DNA from 2 places in the Methylobacterium sp. 17Sr1-1 genome. Region 2 is predicted to be linked to the other one. Evidence: riboswitches for the same ligand, from Rfam matches in the RefSeq annotation. Region 2 holds a riboswitch; the other holds the start of a gene.
The links. Region 2 has a riboswitch for thiamine pyrophosphate ahead of thiC (phosphomethylpyrimidine synthase ThiC). Riboswitches for the same ligand answer to the same signal wherever they lie in the genome.
Positions count from the first base shown of each region.

Region 1 (7,592 bases), 2.3 Mb from region 2:
GCAGCAGACCGACGGCCCGCTCCTCGACCTGACGGATGCCTCCGTCAAGCGGATGATCAAGCTCGCCAAGAAGCGCGGCTACGTCACCTACGACGAGTTGAACGAGGTGCTGCCGCAGGAGGAATTCACCTCCGAGCAGATCGAGGACGTGCTGGGGCAGCTGTCCGAGCTCGGCGTCAACGTGGTCGAGGCCGAGGAGGCCGACGAGCAGCAGGGCGAGAACGCGCCCCAGGAAGCCGCCGAGGAGGAAGAGGCGAGCGAGGGCGGCGAGGTGGCCGAGGTCGCCGCCGCGCGTCCCGTCGCGCTCCGGGCCGAGACCACGAAGGAGCCGACGGACCGCACCGACGATCCGGTCCGGATGTACCTGCGCGAGATGGGCTCGGTCGAGCTTCTCTCCCGCGAGGGCGAGATCGCGATCGCCAAGCGGATCGAGGCCGGGCGCGAGGCGATGATCGCCGGCCTGTGCGAGAGCCCGCTGACCTTCCAGGCCATCATCATCTGGCGCGACGAGCTCGTCGACGGCCGGGTGCTCCTGCGCGACATCATCGACTTGGAGGCCACCTATGCCGGCCCCGACGGCCGCGCCGGCCCCGCCGAGGGCGAGGTCGAGGGGGAGGGCGACGAGGAGGCCGAGGGCGAGACCCCGCCGGAAGGCGAGGGCGACGAGGACGACCTCGAGAACAACGTGTCGCTCTCGGCGATGGAAGCCGAGCTGAAGCCGCGCGTGCTCGAGACCTTCGACGCGATCGCGGAGAACTACCGCAAGCTGCGCAAGGTCCAGGCCGAGCAGGCCGAGACCCGGCTCAAGGGCGCCGCGGCCTCCGAGTCCCAGGGCCAGCGCTACTCCGAGCTGAAGAACACCGTCGTCGCCGACGTGAAGTCGCTGTCGCTGAACGCCAACCGCATCGAGGCGCTGGTCGAGCAGCTCTACGACATCAACAAGCGGCTGATCTCGCACGAGGGCCGCCTGATGCGGCTCGCCGAGAATCACGGCGTCGCCCGCGACGAGTTCCTGCGCCACTACCAGGGCTACGAGCTCGACCCGCACTGGGTCGAGCGGGTGGCCAAGCTCGGCGGCAAGGGCTGGAAGAACTTCACCGAGCGCGGCGCGGTGAACATCCTGACCCTGCGCGAGCAGATCATCTCGCTCGCCTCCGAGACCGGCCTGGAGATCCAGGAATACCGGAAGATCGTCCACATGGTCCAGAAGGGCGAGCGCGAAGCCCGCCAGGCCAAGAAGGAGATGATCGAGGCCAACCTCCGGCTGGTGATCTCGATCGCCAAGAAGTACACCAACCGCGGCCTGCAGTTCCTGGACCTGATCCAGGAGGGCAACATCGGCCTGATGAAGGCGGTCGACAAGTTCGAGTACCGCCGCGGCTACAAGTTCTCGACCTACGCCACGTGGTGGATCCGGCAGGCGATCACCCGCTCGATCGCCGACCAGGCCCGCACGATCCGCATCCCGGTGCACATGATCGAGACGATCAACAAGATCGTCCGGACCTCGCGCCAGATGCTGCACGAGATCGGCCGCGAGCCGACCCCGGAGGAGCTGGCCGAGAAGCTGGCGATGCCGCTCGAGAAGGTGCGCAAGGTCCTCAAGATCGCCAAGGAGCCGATCTCGCTCGAGACCCCGATCGGCGACGAGGAGGATTCCCACCTCGGCGACTTCATCGAGGACAAGAACGTCGTCCTGCCGATCGACGCGGCGATCCAGTCGAACCTGCGCGAGACCACCACCCGGGTGCTGGCCTCGCTCACCCCCGCGAGGAACGCGTGCTGCGCATGCGCTTCGGCATCGGCATGAACACCGACCACACCCTCGAGGAGGTCGGCCAGCAATTCTCGGTGACCCGCGAGCGCATCCGCCAGATCGAGGCCAAGGCCCTGCGCAAGCTCAAGCATCCGAGCCGGTCCAGGAAGCTGCGGAGCTTCCTCGACAACTGAGGCTGTGAGTCCGGCCAGAAAGGGCCCGGCAGGCGATCCGCCTCCCGGGCCCTTTTTCGTTACCGCGGCGGCGCCACGATCCGCGCCACCGCGCGCCGAACCAGCGGCAGCACGAGCAGCAGCGTCGGGAAGGCGACGAGCCAGGAGAAGCCCCAGGCGCGCGGCCAGTGCCACAGGAGGTCCGGCGTGACCCCATGCGCGAGCAGGGTCGAGATGCCGGAGACGACGCAGGTCATCAGGATGGAGAGCAGGAACGCGGTCACCAGTGGCGCGGAGGAGGCCGGCAGGCGTCGCGGAGAGGAAGGAGACGACATGGCACGTCTTTCGAAACGGGCTCTCGGCCCGGACGATGCGGCACGCACCCGCCCGGTGCAGATCACCTGAGGGAGCGCGTTGCTTGACGTGAGACGCTTACGGCCGGCCGGAGCATGGCCCGGCGACGAACTCGGCTTTAGCAGGACCGAGGACCGATGCCAACCTGGCTGACCGGTTCTCCGCAGCCAAGCCTTCATCGCCACGTCTTCGTAGCCAAGCCTTTCCAGAGTCAAGCCTTGCCGTCCCGCGGCGCAAAGCCCATGTCAGGGCGATGTACGACCAGCCTCGCCCCACCTCCGTTCCGACGCCCACGGCCGCGGCGGACGGATCGGAGGCGAGCGACATCCCGATCGGCCTGTTTCGCGATTGCGTGGCGCTCCGCGACTGGTTGCTCAGCGAGGGGGCGCGACTGCCGGAATCCGGCGACCTCCTCGCCGGCATGGCCGAGCGGCTGAACGACCTCGGCGTGCCGGTCGACCGCGCCACCACCGCGATCGACGCGCTGCACTCGGACTATTCCGGCGTCGGCCGGTTCTGGACCCGGGAGGACGGCGTCAGCTTCCGCCTCTTTCCGCACGGCGAGGCCACCGAGCAGGCGCTCGCCCGCAGCCCCTTCGCCCATGTCTACGCCACCGGCGAGTGGCTGATCCTCGACCTGCGCGAGACGCCGGACGACCGGTTCAGCATCGTCCCGGAGCTGAAGGCGGCGGGCTTCACCCATTACATCACCGTGCCGCTGTTCTTCACCAACGGCACCAAGAACGGCGTCACCTTCGCGACCCGCGACCCGCGGGGCTTCGGCGACGACGACCTGGCGATCCTGCGCTTCATCGTACCGACCCTGTCGGCGGTGATGGAGATGCGCGGCCTCAACGCCCGGCTCGACCACGTCTTGCGGGTCTATGTCGGCGACGGGCCGCATCAGGCGATCCTCGCCGGCTTCATCCGCCGCGGCCAGGTCGAGCGGATCCGCTCGGCGATCCTGTTCGCCGACATGCGCGGCTACACCCGCCTCACCGACGCGCTGCCGCCCGAGGCTTCGGTCGAACTGCTGAACACCTATTTCGACTGCCTGGTGCCGCCGATCGAGAGCGAGGGCGGCGAGGTGCTGAAGTACATGGGCGACGGCCTGCTGGCGATCTTCCGCGAGAGCGGCGACGATCTCGGCGGCGCGGCGCAAGGCGCCCTCTCGGCGGCGCAGGCCGCGCTCCGCCGCGTCGAGGAGGCCAACCGCGCCGGGCGCTTCCCCACCCGCATCGAGGTCGGCATCGCGCTCCATCACGGCGAGGCGGCCTACGGCAATGTCGGCTCCGGGGCACGCCTCGATTTCACGGTGATCGGCCGCGACGTGAACCTGGCCAGTCGGCTGGCCAAGCTCAACAAGGTCCTGTCCGAGCCGCTCTTGATGTCGAAGCCCTTCGTCGACTTCCTGTGGGGCGATCCCGAATTGCTCGGCACCCACCCCCTCGACGGCTTCGCCGAGGAGATGGCGATCTACCGTCCGGGCAAGGGCGGCTGAGGCGCGGTTGGAGGCCTGGCGGAAGACCGGTTGACGGCGGGCCCGTCCCTCGCCAGATAGCGGATGTTCCAGGGAGATCCCCGACAAGGGGCTGAGACACCGCTGGACCGCCCTTTCAGGCCCGGTCAGCGCGGAAATCCTTCGAACCTGATCCGGCTCATACCGGCGTAGGGATTGGACAGGGTTCCGCGGGACCCGCGCGCATCACCGGCAATCGGGCGCAGTCCACTCCCTTCGGGCCACCGTGGAGACGAGGGTGCACGCGCAGACGATCGGACGGCGGGGCGGACCGGCCCCGAGCCCGGAGAGCGACCGGTTGCCTGAACGAGCCGAGGTCGCGGTGATCGGCGCCGGGCTGATCGGCCTGTCGGTCGCGTGGCGCCTGGCGCGCGCGGGTCTCTCCGTCGCGGTGATCGAGCGCGGCCGGGCCGGGGACGGCGCCAGCCTCGCCGCCACCGGCATGCTGGCCGCGGCCGCCGAGCACGAGCCCGGGGGCGAGGTCCTGTCGCCGCTCTGCCTCGAAAGCCAGCGCCTCTGGCACCCGTTCCGCGACGAGCTGGAGGCCGAATCGGGCCTCTCCATCGATTACCGCCGCGAGGGCACCCTCGTGATCGCGCTCGGTCGCGACGAGGTCGAACGGCTGCGCTTCCGTCACGAGTTGCAGCGCCGCGACGGTCTGTCCGTCGAGTGGCTGTCCGGCTCCGCCATTCGCGCCCGCGAACCGGGACTGCGCCCCACCGTCACTGCCGGCATCTTGTGCCCCGACGACCACCAGGTCGATCCCGCCCGCGTGATGGCCGCCCTGCGCCGAGCCTTCCGAGCCGTGGGCGGGCGCCTCGTCGAGGAGACCACGGTCACCGCATTCGCCCGCGAGGGCGGCCGGGTCACCGGGGTCGAGACCTCCGCCGGTTCGTTGAGGGCCGGCACCGTCGTGCTCGCCTCCGGTGCCTGGGCCGGGGAGGGGAGCCTGGTGCCCGACCTCGCCCTCCCGGTGCGCCCGCTCAAGGGCCAGTCGATGGCGCTGCAGATGACGCCGCGCAGCGGGCTCCTCTCCCACGTGGTCTGGACCGAGCAGGTCCACATGGCGCCGAAGGGGGATGGCTCGCTCATCGTCGGCGCCACCGTGGAGGAGACCGGCTTCGACCCGCACCTCACCGGCGGCGGTCTCTACGCCCTGCTGGAGGGCGCCCGCCGGGCGCTGCCGGGAGTCGAGGAGATGCGGGTGGCGGGCATCTGGAGCGGCTTCCGCCCGACCTCCGACGACGACGCCCCGATTCTCGGCGAGGCCCGGCCCGGCCTGGTGCTGGCCGCCGGCCACCACCGCAACGGCTACCTCCTGGCCCCGGTCACCGCCGAGGCCGTCGCCACCCTGATCCTGCGCGGCGAGACGCTGCCGGTGGCCGCCCCCTTCGGCCTGTCCCGGTTCGCCCCGCCTCCCTCCCTTCGAAGCGAGACCGCATGAAGCTCTTCGTCAACGGCGAATCCCGCGACAGCGAGGCCGCCACCCTCGACGCCCTGTGGCGCCAGGAGACCGCCGACCTGGACCTGCCCGGCCCGCAGGGCTTCGCCATCGCGCTCAACGGCGCGGTGGTGCGCCAGCGCGACTGGGCGGCGACGGCGCTCGCCGAGGGCGACCGCGTCGAGATCGTGCGGGCCATGCAGGGGGGTAGGACGAGCGGGACGACGCGGAGGGTTTGGAAACCCGGTCCTGTTCCTCGCAACGGACCCTATCATCGAGACCGGCGGGTCAGAACCCCCCGGTCCGCCACAACGCCAAAGCCGCCGCGACCAGCATGGCGACCCAGGCGCCGGCGACCAGCGTCAGCACGCGGCGTCCGGATCGGGGCCGGTTGTCGTTGGCGGCCCGGCGCAGCCTCACGGCGGCGGCGGCGTAGCCGTGGGTGGACGCCGCGATCGTGGCCGGGCGGGCAGGGGCGGTCTTGCGCAGGCTCGTCATGGCGATTCGTGCTCGTCGGATGACGATAGCACGCGCGCGAGCGGAGCGTGAGCCGGCCGAACGACGCAAGCCGTCAGGACGAGAGCCGGATCGGGCGCGCCATGGTCCGGGGAGCGTGTTCGTCGATCCAGCGAGGGCTGAGCACGGCGCCGTCCTCGGTCACGATCCACGGCAGCGCCTCGGGATCCTTCGCCGCGACGGCCGCCGCCAGGGCTGCGCGCAGGGTGGGATAGCGGCGCGTCTCCCGCGGCCCCGGCGCGGCGCGGGCGCCGTGCCAGACCATCAGCTCGGCCGGGCGCTCCATCTGCGGCTGCGACATCGTCGGACTCCTCTCGGGCCGCCAAGCCTTGGCAAGGCTCGAATTCGCGGCGAGCCGAGGGGAGGATGGCGGATCCGGGATGGAGCGGCGCTTAACCGAGGATTGCGATTCGGTAACGAAGCCGGGTCACGACTCCGCCGGCGCCTCGCGGTGCGGCCGCAATTCCGGGGCCCCGAGCTCGGGCTCGGCCTCCGCCGCCGGCTCGGCCCGGCTCTCGGCGCGGCTGGTATCGATGAACAGGCGCGCCTCGCCCTCGCTCAGCCCCAAGCTGCGCAGGGAATAGAGCGCCATGCCGAAGCCGACCTCGCGCTCGGCCATCAGCACCAGCCCGACCTTGTCCTCCTCGAGGTTGCGCCGCTCGGTGTCGCTGTGGGTGCGCACCACGGTGTCGATCCCCGGATTGGCCTCGCGGGCGATCTCGATCAGGCGGCGGGCCTGGTGCGCGTCCGGGCTCGCCACCACGAGCAGGCGCGCCCGCCCGATATCCGCCGCCTCGAGGATGCCCGGCGCGCCGGCATCGCCGAACACCGCCGCGATGCCCGCCGTTCGCAGCTCCTCGACCCGGCGCCGGTCGCGCTCCACCACCACGAAGGGCAGCTCCCAGGCCGCCAGCGCCTTGCCGATGGCGCCACCGACCCGGCCGTAGCCGACCACCACCGCGTGGCCCTCGCGGCCCTTGGCGTGGGCGGAGACCGCGATCTCGTCGGCCCCGCGCTCGAACCGGGCGGCGAGCCGCGGCCGCGCCTCGACGAAGCCGCTCAGGCGGCTCAGGCCGGCGAAGATCAGCGGGTTGAGGGTGATCGAGAGGAGCGAGCCGGCCAGGATCAGGTCGCGCCCCTCCGGCGGCAGCAGCTTCAGGCCGATGCCGAGGCTCGCCAGGATGAACGAGAACTCGCCGATCTGCGCCAGACTCGCCGCGATGGTGAGCGCCGTCGAGAGCGGGTGGCGGAAGGCCAGCACGATCGCGACCGCCGCGAGCGACTTGCCGACCAGGATCACCGCCAGGGTGGCGAGCACGGCGAGCGGCTCGCGCAGGAGGATCGTCGGGTCGAACAGCATGCCGACCGAAACGAAGAACAGGACTGCGAAGGCGTCCTGCAGCGGCAGGGAATCCGCCGCGGCCTGGTGGCTGAGGTCTGATTCGGCCAGCACCATGCCGGCGAAGAATGCGCCGAGGGCGAAGGAGACGCCGAACAATTCGGCCGAGCCGTAGGCGATACCGAGCGCCAGCGCCAGCACCGCCAGGGTGAACAGCTCGCGCGAGCCGGTGCGGGCGGCCTGATCGAGGAGCCAGGGCACCACCCGGCGGCCGCCGGCCAGCATCAGCCCGGCGAAGGCCGCCACCTTGGCCAGCGTGAGACCGAGGGTGAGCCAGATGTTGCCGTCGCCCGCGATACCGTGCGCCGCACCCGCGCTCTCGCCGCCGAGCGGCCCGGCGAGCGCCGGCAGCAGGACGAGGGCCAGCACCATCGCCAGGTCCTCGACGATGAGCCAGCCGACGGCGATGCGGCCTTTGTCGGAATCGAGGAGGC
Region 1 covers NZ_CP029552.1:725,733-733,324, forward strand. Annotated here, with positions in the region: partial or broken gene rpoD (RNA polymerase sigma factor RpoD) at 1-1,950, shown strand, start outside; gene DK412_RS03330 (DUF2798 domain-containing protein) at 2,010-2,264, opposite strand; gene DK412_RS03335 (adenylate/guanylate cyclase domain-containing protein) at 2,537-3,784, shown strand; TPP riboswitch at 3,846-3,976, shown strand; gene thiO (glycine oxidase ThiO) at 4,041-5,246, shown strand; partial or broken gene thiS (sulfur carrier protein ThiS) at 5,243-5,452, shown strand; gene DK412_RS29940 (hypothetical protein) at 5,532-5,741, opposite strand; gene DK412_RS03350 (hypothetical protein) at 5,815-6,060, opposite strand; gene ybaL (YbaL family putative K(+) efflux transporter) at 6,187-7,592, opposite strand, start outside.
Region 1: linked by a shared signal. The riboswitch ahead of thiO (glycine oxidase ThiO) and the one ahead of thiC (phosphomethylpyrimidine synthase ThiC) in region 2 are both predicted to bind thiamine pyrophosphate.

Region 2 (7,592 bases):
GCCAGGCCGGACCGCGCCCGCACCCAATCGGCCAACCCGAAGATGCGGGCCGCGAAGAGATAGCCGGCGACGAAGTAGACGAAGCGTTCGCAGAACTCGTCGATCAGGGTCGACCCGGTATGGATCGGGGCGAGCTGCAGCAGCGCGGCGCCGATCAGCAGCACCGGGCCGGGCACCCGGCGCAGCAGCTTCACGGCGACCGAGAACACCGCCAGCAGGTAGATGAACCACAGGGTCGAGTACGGCTCGATCAGGCCGTGGGCGAGATGGGCGAGGAAGGCGCCCGGGCCTGCGCCGTCGGTGATCTGGCCGTACTTCACCGCCGACTGGAGCACCATCCACAGCAGGTAGAAATACGTGAAGTGGACGATGCGGCGGTCGGCGAAGAGGCGCCAGTCGCGGTCGACCACGCGGCCGAGGAACAGGCCGGACAGGAGGAAGAAGTCGGGGATCCGGAACGGTTTGGCGAACTCGACGACGTGGTGCATGAAGCCCTCGGCCCCCATCGCCTCGCCGGTCCCGAGGGTGGAGTGCATCATCACCACCAGGATGATGCAGATACCCTTGGCGGCGTCGACCCAGGCGAGGCGCCCGGCCTCCGGCGCGGCGCGCGGACGCACCGGATCGTCCGGCCGGACCGAGAGGGCGGGTTCGGTGCTGGGGCGGGCGGACATCGGCGTCTCCACGAGGACGGCCCGACGCTCGCAGGGAGACGTAAAGATCGGCGCACGGTCGGCGGGTCGAATTGTTCAGGGAGTCGCAACCGCGAGTTTACCATCCCACTGGGATGCGACAGCGCCGAGACAAGCAAGGTGTGTGCTGCCGGAGGGGTGTCGCGGTCCGAGCCGGACTGACTCCGCCGTTCCTCGTGCCCAACCCCCTTTCCCGGACGACTGAAACGAAGTGGAAGGAGATCCGGGATCCAGCCGTAAGACTCGCCGCGAAGCGGCTCTGCATGCTGCACCGTCGCAGACAAGCGGTCGCTTCGCGATTTCTTGTGCTGGATCCCGGATCTCCTTCCGCTATCGCTTCAGTCGTCCGGGAAAGGGGTGGGGATCACGATAGCTCCGGCAGCATGACCGTCCGCCGTTGTCCTATGCCGTGGCCATTTCGACCGCAGGTTCTGCTTGCTCTACCGGTAGCTCCGCTTCGCGTCCCGCCGCGTCCGGGTCATGCGCGTCGCGGTGTGGAAGTCGTCCGGCTTGGTGCGGACCCAGTCGAGGAAGCGGGCGATCTCCGGTTCGGCGCGCAGGCTCGCGACGTCGCTGAGGCGGCGCGCCAGTTCGGCCTCGCTGTGGCGGGCATGGATCGCCGAGTGGCAGATCTGGTGCAGCTGCACCGTCGCGCCATGGGTGCCGCCCTTCAGCTTCGGCGTCAGGTGATGCTTGCTCTGGCGGGCGTCGCGCGGGATCGGCCGCTCGCAGAGCGGGCAGATCACCGGTTCGCGTATGGCTGGGCCGTGGGTGGAAGGATCGTCGTCGCGCCAGCGCCGGTCACGGCGTCCCAAGGCAAGCTCCCGAAAGGTGGTGGAGGGCCTTCGGTATCTGGGTCGTGGCGTCCGGGCGTTTCAAGGCCGTGGCCGGGATGCCGCAGCGCTCCTCTCATGGCCCGTGATTGACAAACCCCGCCCCCCACCCGACAGTCCCCCCGTTACCGAGGGGAGCCCCGCCATCTGGGGCTGAGATTGGACGAGCGTGCGTCCTGACCCTTGAACCTGATCCGGTTCGTACCGGCGGAGGGACGGGAACCTGCCATGATCGACGTGACCCGTGCGTCCTCGCGCCCGCAAGGCCGGATCGTCTCCCCGGGAGAGATCCATGAACGCACCCATCCTCGCCAAGGGACCCATCCCTGAGACGGGATCGCCGACGCGCGTCACCACCGGGCCGGTCACCGGCTCGGTCAAGGCCTATGCCTCGCCGAGGGACCGCCCCGATCTCCGCGTGCCCTACCGCGCCATCGCGCTCTCCGATCCGGGCGAGGCCCCGGTGCGGGTCTACGACCCGTCCGGTCCCTATACCGAGACGGGTGCGCGCATCGACCTCGCGGCCGGGCTGCCCGAGATCCGCAAGCCCTGGATCGAAGGCCGCGGCTACGCGGCGGTCGCGCCCCGGGCGGTGCGCCCGGAGGACAACGGATTCGCGAGCGAGGACAGGCTGGTGGCGCCGTGCCCGGCCGCCCGCACCATCCGCCGGGGCGCCCCGGGCGAGCGCGTCACGCAATATGAGTTCGCCCGCGCCGGGATCGTCACCGAGGAGATGATCTACATAGCCCACCGGGAGAACCTGTGCCGCGAGGCGATGCTGGCGGGCGCCGAGGGGAGGCTCGCCGACGGCGAGAGCTTCGGGGCGAGCATCCCGCCCTTCATCACCCCCGACTTCGTGCGCGACGAGGTGGCGCGCGGGCGGGCGATCATCCCGGCCAACATCAACCACACCGAGCTCGAGCCGATGGCGATCGGCCGCAACTTCCTCGTCAAGGTCAACGCCAATATCGGCAACTCGGCCGTGACCTCCTCGGTGGCGGACGAGGTCGAGAAGATGGTCTGGGCGATCCGCTGGGGCGCCGACACGGTGATGGACCTCTCGACCGGCCGCAACATCCACAACATCCGCGGCTGGATCCTGCGCAACGCTCCCGTCCCGATCGGGACGGTGCCGATCTACCAGGCGCTGGAGAAGGTCGGCGGCGATCCGCTCAAGCTCGACTGGGAGGTGTTCAAGGACACCCTGATCGAGCAGGCCGAGCAGGGGGTGGATTACTTCACCATCCATGCCGGCCTGCGCCTCGCGCACGTGCCGCTGACGGCGCGCCGCGTCACCGGCATCGTCTCGCGCGGCGGCTCGATCATGGCGCGCTGGTGCCTCGCCGGGCACCGGGAATCGTTCCTCTACGAGCGCTTCGAGGAGATCTGCGACATCTGCCGGGTCTACGACGTGTCGTTCTCCCTCGGCGACGGCCTGCGCCCGGGCTCGATCGCCGACGCCAACGACGCGGCGCAGTTCGCCGAGCTGGAGACCTTGGGCGAACTCACCAAGGTCGCCCATGCCAAGGGCTGCCAGGTGATGATCGAGGGCCCCGGCCACGTGCCGATGCACAAGATCAAGGTCAACATGGAGAAGCAGCTGGCCGAGTGCGGCGAGGCGCCGTTCTATACGCTGGGCCCGCTCACCACCGACGTGGCGCCGGGCTACGACCACATCACCTCCGGCATCGGCGCGGCGATGATCGGCTGGTTCGGCACCGCGATGCTCTGCTACGTCACCCCGAAGGAGCATCTCGGCCTGCCGAACCGCGACGACGTGAAGACCGGCGTCATCACCTACCGGATCGCCGCTCACGCCGCCGACCTCGCCAAGGGTCATCCGGCGGCGCGACTGCGCGACGACGCCCTGTCGCGGGCCCGGTTCGACTTCCGCTGGGAGGACCAGTTCAACCTCTCCCTCGATCCGGACACCGCGCGCGCCTATCACGACGAGACCCTGCCGAAGGACGCCCACAAGGTCGCGCATTTCTGCTCGATGTGCGGCCCGAAGTTCTGCTCGATGAAGATCACCCAGGACCTGCGCGCCGAGGTGCTGGCGATGGAGGCGGCGGGCGCCGTGGTCAATGAGGCCACACCCTTGAACGAAGCGGCCCGGGCGGCCGGCATGGCCCAAAAATCGGCGGAATTCTTAGGCGCTGGCGGGAGGCTCTACGTCGAGCCCGGCGAGTAGGACCCCATTTCATGCCGATGCAGGCCCAAGCAGCCCCGCCGGGGCCTGCCCCGACACTCGCGACGGGACGTTCGCGTCCCGGCTCGATCGTGCGCCGCCTCGTCGTGTTCGCCCTCGGCCTGGCGGTGCCGATCCTGATCTTCGGCGGCGTGGTGCTGTGGCAGTTCGCCGGCGCCGCCCGCGAGCGCCTGGAGGCCGACGCCCTCGGCCGCGCCCGGATGGAGGCGGCGGCGGTCGACCGCGAGGTCGCGAGCCTGATCGCGACCCTCGAGGCCCTGAGCCTGTCGAACGCGCTCCAGCGCGGCGACGTCACGGCGTTCCGCGAGCAGATGCAGGAGCTCCATCGCCGCAGCGGCCTGTCGGCGACCCTGCGCGATCCCGACGGGCGGCGCCTGATCGATCTGGGCGCCGAGCCGATGGCGGAACGCCTCGATGCGGCGGATGCGAGCGCGCTGAACGGCCGCCCGGCGGTCTCGGGCGTGGCCGAGGGGCGCTTCCGGGTGACGGTGCCGGTGGTGCGCCGGGGCGGCGACGCGGTGCTCTACCTCCTGTCCTTCTCCCTGCCGACCTCGCGGATCCGCGACGTGCTCGCCTCCGGCGGCGTGCCGAAGGCTTGGGTGCTGACGGTGATCGACCGCGACCAGCGGGTGCTGACCCGCACCCGGGCGCCGGAGCGCTTCACCGGGACGCCGGCCCCCGACGAGCTGCGCGCGGCCACCGGGGCGGAGGGCAGCTGGCGCGGCGCCTCGCTCGAGGGCGACCCGTTCTTCATCGCCTATGCGCGGGCCGGCGTGCCGGACTGGCGCGTCGCCGTGGGCGTGCCGGAGGAGGCGCTGGCGGCGCCCGTGCGGGCCTCGCTCGTCTGGTTCGCCGGCCTCGGCGGGATGCTGGCGGCCATCGCGGCGCTCCTGGCCTTCGCCTTCGCCCGCGGCATCGCGGCGCCGCTCCAGGCCCTGCGCGACCAGGCGGTGGCGCTGGGCCTCGGCCGCGCGACGCCCGTCCTGGCGGGCGTGCCGGCGGAGGTCGCCGCGGTGAGCGCCGAGATCGCGGGCGCCGCCCAGCGCCAGCGCGAGCGGGCGGCCGAGCGGGCGCGGGCCGCCGCGGCCCTGCGGGCCGAGACCCAGCGCCTGGAGGTGCTCAACCGCCTCGGTACCGCCCTGTCGAGCGAGCTCGACCGCCAGCGCCTCGGCGACGCGGTGGTGGAGGCCGCGACCCACCTGACGGGGGCGGCGTACGGCGCCCTGTTCGAGCGGGTGCCGGAGGGCCCCGAGGGCCCCGAGCACTGGCAGCTCCTCAGCCTCACCGGGGCGCCGCGGGAGGCCTTCACCCGGTTCGGCCTGCCGCGGGCGACCACCCTGTTCAGCGAGACCTTCGCGGCCGGCGGGGTGGTGCTCAGCGAGGACGTGACGACGGATCCGCGCTACGGCAGCCATGGCGGCATGCCGAAGGGCCACCTGCCGGTGCGCAGCTACCTCGCGGTGCCGGTGGTCTCCGGCACCGGCGCCACCCTCGGCGCGCTGCTGTTCGGCCACCCCGAATCGCACCGCTTCGGCGCCCGTGAGGCGGCGCTCGTCGAGGGCCTGGCCGGCCAGGCGGCGGTGGCGATGGACAATGCCCGCCTGTTCGCCTCGGTGCGGCGCGAGCAGGACCGGTTCGAGGCCGCCGTCCAGGCGGTGCGCGGCGTGCTCTGGACCAACGACGCCGCCGGCCGGATGAGCGGCGACCAGCCGGCCTGGGCCGCGCTCACTGGCCAGACGCCGGAGCAATATGCCGGCTACGGCTGGGCCGACGCCGTGCATCCGGAGGACCGGGCTGCCAGCGTCGAGACCTGGAACCAGGCGGTGGCCGAGCGCCGGCGCTACACCCACGAGCACCGGGTGCGCCGCCACGACGGGGTGTTCCGCACCTTCGCGATCCAGGCGGTGCCGGTGCTCGATCGCGACGGCACGATCCGCGAATGGGTCGGCGTGCATTCCGACATCTCCGAGCAGCGCGCCGCCGAGACGGGCTTGCGCGAATCGAACGAGGAGATCCAGCGCTACGCCTACATCGTCAGCCACGACCTCAGGGCGCCGCTCGTCAACATCATGGGGTTCACGAGCGAGATCGAGGCGAGCCAGGACGACATCCGGGCGGCCCTCGCCGGCCGGCCGGACGCGGAGCGGATCGACGCCGACCTCTCGGAATCGGTGAGCTTCATCAAGGCCGCGATCACCAAGATGGACGGCCTGATCAACGCGATCCTCAAGCTGTCGCGGGAGGGGCGGCGCACCTTCCAGCCCGAGCCCCTGGCGATGACCGCCCTGGTCCGGGAGCTCGCCGACGCCCAGCGCCACCAGGCCGAGACGGCGGGCGCGGTGATCGAGATCGGCGACCTGCCGGAGATCGTCGCCGACCGGGTCGCGGTCGGGCAGATCTTCGGCAACCTGATCGACAACGCGATCAAGTACCGGGCCAAGGACCGGCCGGCGCGGATCGCGATCACGGGCGCGGTCTCGGACGGGCTCGCGCTCTTCCAGGTGACGGATAACGGCCGCGGCATCGACCCCCGCGACCACGGCCGGGTGTTCGAGCTCTTCCGCCGCTCCGGCGTGCAGGACCGGCCGGGGGAGGGGATCGGGCTCGCCCATGTCCGCACCCTGGTTCGGGCGCTCGGCGGGCGCATCGACCTGTCCTCCGAGTTCGGAGCCGGCACCACCTTCAGCGTGACGCTGCCGTTGCGTCAGGGTTGAGGGAGTGCAACGCCAGGTTAACCTGGTCCCGGTGTTTTCTACGCCAGCCGCGTGTCCAAGCCCAAGGGAAATGGTCTAGAGAGAGGATGACGGGAGCCTGTCTCCCGCGGTCGGCGCAGTCGCGCTCAGCAAGGAAAAGGCGTCCCGGCCCGGCCGGGCTCTGCGCCACGAGGAGTTGTCAGGTGCCGGCCGTACACATCGTGATGATCGAGGATGACGAGGGCCACGCCCGGCTGATCGAGCGGAACATCCGCCGCGCCGGCGTGAACAACGTCATCGAGTCGTTCCGGGACGGGACCTCGGCGCTCGCCGCCCTGTTCGGACCCGACGGCAGCGGCGAGATCAATGCCGGCCGGCCGCTGCTGATCCTCCTCGACCTCAACCTGCCGGACATGACCGGCATCGACATCCTGCAGAAGGTGAAGTCGAACCCGCACCTGAAGCGCTCGCCGGTGGTGATCCTCACCACCACCGACGACCAGCGCGAGATCCAGCGCTGCTACGACCTCGGCTGCAACGTCTACATCACCAAGCCGGTGAACTACGAGGGCTTCGCCAACGCGATCCGCCAGCTCGGCCTGTTCTTCTCGGTGATGCAGGTTCCGGAAAGCGCGTGACCGTGACCGAACCGGTCCGCCTGCTCTACATCGACGACGATCCCGGGCTGGCGCGGCTGGTCACCCGCACGCTGGCGGGCCGCGGCTGCGAGGTGGTGCACGCCTCCGACGGCGAGGCCGGCCTCGCGCTGATCGCGAGGGAGCGCTTCGACGTGGTCGCCCTCGATCACCACATGCCGCTGGAGACCGGCCTCGACATCCTGCCGCGCATCCGCGCGCTGCCCGAGGCGCCGCCGGTGATCTACGTCACCGGCTCGGAGGACAGCCGCGTCGCCGTGGCGGCGCTGAAGGCCGGCGCCGTCGACTACGTCTGGAAGGACCTCCAGGGCCATTTTCGCGAACTGCTCGCCGAGGCGGTGGCGACCGCGGTGCTCCGGGACCGCACCCGGCGCGAGAAGGAGCGCGCCGAGGCCGAGGTGCGCGAGGCCCGCGACCGGGCCGAGCTCCTGCTGCGCGAGGTCAACCACCGGGTGGCCAACAGCCTCGCCCTGGTGGCGGCGCTCGTGCGGATGCAGGCCAACACCGTC
Region 2 covers NZ_CP029552.1:3,042,885-3,050,476, reverse strand. Annotated here, with positions in the region: gene DK412_RS13725 (acyltransferase family protein) at 1-674, opposite strand, end outside; gene DK412_RS13720 (restriction endonuclease) at 1,133-1,507, opposite strand; TPP riboswitch at 1,647-1,758, shown strand; gene thiC (phosphomethylpyrimidine synthase ThiC) at 1,818-3,716, shown strand; gene DK412_RS31395 (ATP-binding protein) at 3,728-6,448, shown strand; gene DK412_RS13705 (response regulator) at 6,652-7,065, shown strand; gene DK412_RS13700 (response regulator) at 7,062-7,592, shown strand, end outside.